Linked DNA regions of Candidatus Chlorohelix allophototropha. The main gene of each other region encodes a partner of the protein of the gene in region 2 in a complex. Links are inferred from orthologs where the notes say so. Each region holds a gene or a part of one and is shown on either strand. Other genes may lie near its edges.

Region 1 (3,215 bases), 610 kb from region 2 along the record:
TTGTGGAATCCGCCTTTGGGGAAAATCATTGTTTGTCTTTGGAGTCTGGTCTGGTTCGGCGTTGGGCGTTGAGATAGGCGTATTTGCCGGTGGTATATTTGGAGTAGTCGATTGCTGCATCGCCCGGCGCATGTCTAGACCCAGATCTTCCAGACCGATTCGGCGTGGCATGTCTTCGCGATCCCGACGTGGCTTCTGACTCTTGGGGCTGCGTTCCAGGCGTTCCTGTTCCGCTGCCTGCCAGATCAGATCTTCCATTTCTTCCGCGGGCTGCTTGTCCTTCTCGTTCATATCCATAATTCTCGCGCCCTTCCGTAGCCCAATTTTCCAATATTCTAGAGATATAAGCCCAGTTTCGCCGATTATATGTTACTGCTTGTTGGAAAGCATCTTCCAACCATTCTATCGGGTAAAGCTTTGTAGCTTCTCCAAGTCGCTCACTCAACATAGGGGTTAATACCCCAATATTTTGCTCGTAAAGAGTATATACGTCAGGTCGGGCAGATTGCAAACGCACTTCCTGCCAGCGATTGATTGCATTCCGTGCGCCTTCCACAGAGTCATATGAAGCATTTGAGGCAGTATTCCATTCAGGAAAATCAATCCCGCTCACCAAATTGGTGTTTTCCAGCGCAACTTTGCCGCTTTCGAGGTCTGCTATAAAAGTACGGTTACCGGAGGTATTTAATAGAAACCATGTCACAGCGCTAGGCTCGGTCAAAGGCTCGAAATCATTCCCTTCGGCAAAATCGTTGGGGGCAGGCGCAACCATCAAACGCAAGAGCGAACCACGAGTAACTGCCAATTCTAGACCTTCGCGTAATAGCTCAACAGTGGGACGAGGGTCTCCCGGACGCTTCAGCCCTTCCAAAAGCTCTTCATTGCGCGCCAATTCCCAGTAGCCAACCCATTTGGGTTCGCCCCGTTTTTGACCTGCTAAGTAGAGAATATAAAGCACAACTTTTAGTTCGCTAAGATTATTGATGCTAGGCAGCAAGCGGGTAAAAAAACTGGCAGGAACTCCGGTCAGGCGTAAATCCCCTGACTTCCCACTATCAAAACCATTAAAAAGATTAGATGGCAAAGCCATTAAACACCTACTTTGCCCTATTGGCGCATGGTTTCAAGGTCAGTAAAGCGCGTGGTCTTATTATGGAAGAAGAGTTGGACTGTTCCAACCGGGCCGTTGCGATGTTTGGCAACATGGACTTCAGCAATATTCTTTTTCTCAGTTTCCGGGTTGTATAGTTCATCGCGATAGATAAACATTACAATATCTGCGTCCTGCTCAATCGAGCCTGACTCACGCAAGTCGCTTAGCTGTGGTACATGGCTGGTGCGGCTTTCCACTGCGCGGCTCAACTGGCTCAAGCATATAACCGGAATATTGAGTTCGCGGGCAAGCGCTTTAAGATTGCGGGAAATTTCCGAGACTTCTTGCACCCGGTTCTCATTGCGAGAGCCGATCATCAATTGGAGGTAGTCAATTACCAAACACTCGATACCGTATTCTGCATGAAGGCGGCGCGCTTTGCTACGCAATTCCATAATGGTTATGCCCGCCGAGTCATCTATGTAGATAGGCGCAGTGGCAAGCCGTCCAAATGAGCGGGTTAATCTATCCCATTCGCTTTCATCGACATATCCGGTGCGTAAACGTTGCGAGTCAACGCCCGTTTCCATTGCCAGCATACGCTGTACTAACTGCTCTCGCGACATTTCAAGGCTGAAAACGCCAACCGGACGATTATTTTTCATCGCCATGTTATAGGCAAAACCTAACGCAAGGCTAGTTTTACCGACAGCAGGGCGGGCAGCAAGGATAATGAGGTCAGAGTTCTGGAAACCTCCGGTCAAGCGGTCGAGGTCGGCATAGCCGCTCGGCACTCCGATGATTTCACCCCGATGCTCATGGAGATACGCCAAGCGGTCAAAATATTCTTCTAGAATCGAGCCGACTTTTACAGCGTCACGTTTAACCCCGTCTTGTACTACACCAAATACGAGTTCTTGCGCCTTATCCAGCATTTCCTGCGTTTCGATACGATCATCGAAACCGAGGGCAGTTACCTGCGCTCCGGCAGCAATCAAGCGGCGCATAATAGCGAAGCGAAGCACAATTCGTGAGTAATATTCGACATGCACCGGAGTAGCGGTGGCGCGAATCAGGTTTATCAGGTAACTCGACTTAACCTGACCGTCCCCTTCACCAAGCCTTCCACTCCGCCGCAATTCATCACGTAACGTAATAATGTCGCCGGGAGCGCGCTGTTGGTAAAGACTCATGATAGCCTCATAGATAGAGGCGCGTTCTTCTCCAAAGAAATCGGTAGGCTTAAGGATGGGGGCAACTTTTATGACTGCATCTCTATCAATCAGCAGCGAGCCAATTACTGCCTCTTCCGCTTCAGGGCTATGGGGAATTTGCTTCTCAACAGGGGCAGAAGCTTGGATATTTGTATTGAAGCGGCCTCTAGGGTTTTGCCCTCTCAGGCTATCGCGGTTATATTCAGGGTTGGGGGAGTAAACTTGCTCAACGGTCATAGCCAGACCACCCTTTTAAACTTGATAGCCCGACTACAATATAAAAGCTGAAGCGTGCGCAAATAAACCTTTTCGGTAAAGCACAGACAACAGCCTTTGCTTACAACCGTCCAGAAGCGCCACAGAGTCTGTTTATATACGCAAAAAGGGTGTCTTCTTTCAGACACCCGACACGTAAATATACATAACTCCGCGCTTTGCAACGCGCTACAAATGAGCGCCATTAATGAAATGGCTAGACTCACTTTGAGGATTATTACCTTGCGTCGGGGACAAGGCGTAACCCATAAATTATTATGTTTTTAGAATGGCTGGCAAGGCTTGCACCTTGCCGATTACATAAATTCTAACTCTCGGTTGAAACGGGTTATTCGGCAGTCTGTTCTTCTGCCTCGCCCACCACTTTTACCGTTACCTTAGGTGCGAGTTTGCCTACTAATTTGATAGCAACCTCATAAGAACCGGTAGTGTGAATGTTTTCGGTGAGTTCAACCTTGCGGCGATCAATTTCATGACCGATTTTTGCACTCAAAACTTCAGCAATTTGAGCAGCAGTTACCGAGCCATAAAGGCGACCCTCTCGCCCAACCTTGGCAGTGATGGTGAGAGTTTGCTTAGCAATAAGTTCTGCCAGCGACTTGTTTTCTTCTTCAAGCTGAGTTATACGGCGT
Region 2 (3,254 bases):
TAATGCACTATTCACCGATTAAAGATACTCTGAAAGGTGAATCGCCTGAACTATACGGGGTTTTGGGGGCGGAATGGCTTGCCAGACCCTTGGATGAAGAAGGCGCAACCGTATGTTTTCATGGGCACTCCCATCGTGGCAGCTATAATGGGCTGACCCGCAAAGGCATCCCGGTTTATAATGTGTCAGCGCCAGTCTTACGACGTGCCGGGTTGCAACTGCCCAGTATCCATTTGGTTTAGGCAAAGCTCCCCCGAGGCAATTTTCCTCAAACTTTGTTCAGTTTTCGGATACTTGCCTTTTCTCATAGAGGTAGCTAGTCAGCGCCACCCGAAATCCTAGTAATTTCACCCTCCAATGCTAGTATTAAGGGCTGAATCGCCCAAAAATTCTTCGAGCTACCCCCTGTTTTTTCCAAGACGCTTGATTAATAAACATTTTGCCCACAAATTTTGCACATAGTTATACACCAAACTGGAACAATATATGTGGAAAAACCACTTGAAAATTGAATGTAAAAAGGGGTAGAATAAAAGGTCACCCAAAAGACGTACATAATAGTGTGCGAATCTTGGCACTTACTGCTTAGGGATATCCGATATTCTACCGGTGCCCTGAATCGAATAAAAAAAACAAAATCCTTTTTATATGTCGACCTTGAATTTAAGGGCGGCAGTATTATTTTGTATTAATAGGGGCTGACTGTTTAGGGTTATCGAGGTTTTACCGGCTAAAGGCGATGCGTATGAATGGCTTTGTGCCTAACTACATCGAAGAAATTAAGCGACGCTTGAGCGTGGTGGATCATATTTCCGCGCGAGTCCCGCTTAAAAAATCCGGGAAAAATTATAAAGGTCTTTGCCCTTTTCATGGTGAAAAATCCGGAAGTTTTTTTGTATTTCCCCAAACTGAGAGCTATTACTGTTTTGGCTGTCATGAATCCGGCGATGTATTTACCTTCACCATGAAAACCGAAGGGCTGGAATTTAACGAAGCGCTGGAAATGCTGGCAAAGCGGGCGGGAGTGGATTTGCCTGAACGCGAGCCACAAATCGCCCCCGATCCTGAAATCCAATCTCAACAGCAGCTTAAAGAACGTCTTAAAGAAATAAATGCAGCGGCGGCAATCTATTTTAGCCATTTGTTGCTCAAATCCAATGAGGGTCAGGCTGCCCGCGACTATTTGGCGAAACGTGAGGTAACACCAAAAGCTGTTGAACTGTTCGGGCTTGGATATGCTCTGGATAGTTGGGATAATTTATTTAAACATCTTACCGCCAAAGGTCGCTTCTCACCACAAGAATTGGTGCAAGCCGGGCTGGTGGGCGAAAGAGAAAATGGGGACGGCTATTACGATCGGTTTCGGGGTCGGCTGATTTTTCCGATCAAAGACAGGCAAGGACAGATTATCGCTTTCGGGGGTCGTGTGCTTGAAGGCGCACCTTCCGATGCGCCAAAGTATCTGAACTCGCCTCAAACTTTTCTGTTTGACAAAAGCGCCACACTTTACGGGTTTGATTTAGCGCGGGATAGCATCCGCCACAGTGATTGTGCGGTAGTGGTTGAAGGCTACATGGATGTTATCGCGGCGCACGAAGCAGGTTTTAGTAATGTGGTTGCGCCTTTGGGAACGGCTTTGACCGAAAAGCATGTTGTATCATTAAAGAAACTTACCAAACGTATAGTGTTGGCGCTCGATGCCGATTATGCCGGACAGAAAGCAACTTTGCAAGGCATTGAAGTGCTAAAACGAGGTTTTGATAGCTATAGCGTTGCGGTTCCTAACCCCAAAGGGCTGATTCAGTTCGAACAGCAACTCGATGCCGATATAAGAGTAGCGATTTTACCGACCGGCAAAGACCCTGATGAAGTGGTTCGCGAGAGTCCCGATCGTTGGAAAGAAATGATCGCGCGCGCTGTTCCGGTAGTCGATTACACTTTTACTAGTGTAGCTGCTTCAATGGACTTAAATAATGCGCGGGGCAAGAGTGAAGCAGTAGAAATCCTTATTCCGGTAATTCTGGAAGTACGCGATCGTATAGAACGTGAACATTATATCCAGAAACTGGCGCGAATAACCAATACCGGCGCGGATTTGCTATATGCTGAGTTAAAGCGGGTTTCCAGAGCACAATATTCCAAACCTTCTGCCGAAAAAAGCAGGAACGATAACACGGTTTCTGGCGTTGATATAGATACAAGTGAAGAAACTCCACCACGGGTTATCCAAATAGGAGCGCGTCGCCAACTGGATTACGAGGACAAGCTCCTTGCTTTCGTGTGGCGTTATTCGAAAGCTCTCGATAATACCGGGCAAGAGGATAAACAGGTTTCTTCTGATGATTTTAGAAAAGGCGAAAATCGATTTCTGTATGAATCATTGATTGAAGCCAAGCAACATGGGGTTTCATTAACTGAAGTAGAAGAATCATTTACTCCGGAGATGGCAAGCTACTTTGCGCAGCTTATGGAAGATGTAAACGCGCAACCGGAACTTGACCCATATGGTGAAGTAAGTTTGGCTTTTCAGTTTCAACTGAGGCGCTTGCGTAACTCTAGGGCAATGGATTTCGTACCAACATTAGTAGAGATGCAACGCAATTGCGAAGAGTTGGCAAATACTGGCGAAAATGCGGATGGCGCTAACGAAAACATGTTGGAAAATGAAGATGAAATTTTCCGGCAAGCCGACCAGCTTAGGGTAGAAATTTTTAATAACCAACCCAGCTTGAGCGTTATTTTTAAAGATAGTCGTGATCGGTAATTAGGGGTTATACTAGAGAATCATATAGTTTATGTGGTTATGGTCTGGAAGCAAACCAACTTAAACAAAGGTCTCTATTGGCGCAAACGTTGCGAAGCCAAAACCAGACCAGCATATGATGTTTGAGTACATATGCTTCAAACAAGCTCAATATATCAAATAATAATTACAAACGCAAACTGCTTGATTAAAAATATATTCTTTTAGGGGATAGGGGAGTGCGAAAATAATGGGTAATACAAAGCGCAAGCGGCACTACGAAGGAGATACTCTTGTTGAGGAGGTCGACGATGTAGATCGCTTGCTCGGTCTGGCTGAAAAACCTGCCGAGGAAGAAGTAGAGCCAGAGGATCTTTTGGAACCTGATTTGCTGGATGAGGATGTGGTATTGATGGACGAGGATGTCCTTAGCCCCGATAAAGCCTTAGAAGCTTTAGAACCTGTAAGCAATCTCAGTGATTTGCTGGCACGGGGCAAAAAACAGGGCTAT

What was found.
Region 1: the proteins of dnaG (region 2) and dnaB are in contact, whole or in part, in a crystal structure (PDB 2R6A), measured with the Geobacillus stearothermophilus proteins. The link is inferred for Candidatus Chlorohelix allophototropha from one-to-one orthologs. Residues at the interface, in WP_049624496.1 of Geobacillus stearothermophilus: Lys456, Leu457, Leu458, Pro459, Ala460, Asn463, Ala464, Leu467, Leu535, Leu536, Ile537, Ala538, Gln544, Glu545, Asp548, Tyr549, His552; in WP_033016901.1 of Geobacillus stearothermophilus: Ser13, Glu15, Ala16, Gln18, Glu91, Leu92, Asp94, Ala95, Val96, Pro97, Thr98, Ala99, Ala100, Asn101, Tyr104, Tyr105, Ile108.

The regions. Positions count from the first base shown.
Region 1 is NZ_CP128399.1:1,988,821-1,992,035, forward strand. What follows is about bases 327-3,215. They hold dnaB (replicative DNA helicase), read right to left. Parts: upstream 2,545-3,215; coding sequence 1,108-2,544; downstream 327-1,107. Other genes in these bases: OZ401_RS08820 (DnaD domain-containing protein), read right to left, coding at 327-1,090; rplI (50S ribosomal protein L9), read right to left, coding at 2,912-3,215. Outside these bases: OZ401_RS08815 (ATP-binding protein), read right to left, coding at 1-132; more of OZ401_RS08820, read right to left, coding at 26-326. UniProt on the Escherichia coli protein: The main replicative DNA helicase, it participates in initiation and elongation during chromosome replication. Travels ahead of the DNA replisome, separating dsDNA into templates for DNA synthesis.
Region 2 is NZ_CP128399.1:2,596,394-2,599,647, reverse strand. What follows is about bases 327-3,254. They hold dnaG (DNA primase), read left to right. Parts: upstream 327-745; coding sequence 746-2,764; downstream 2,765-3,254. Other genes in these bases: rpoD (RNA polymerase sigma factor RpoD), read left to right, coding at 3,156-3,254. In the rest of the region: OZ401_RS11420 (metallophosphoesterase family protein), read left to right, coding at 1-242. UniProt on the Escherichia coli protein: RNA polymerase that catalyzes the synthesis of short RNA molecules used as primers for DNA polymerase during DNA replication.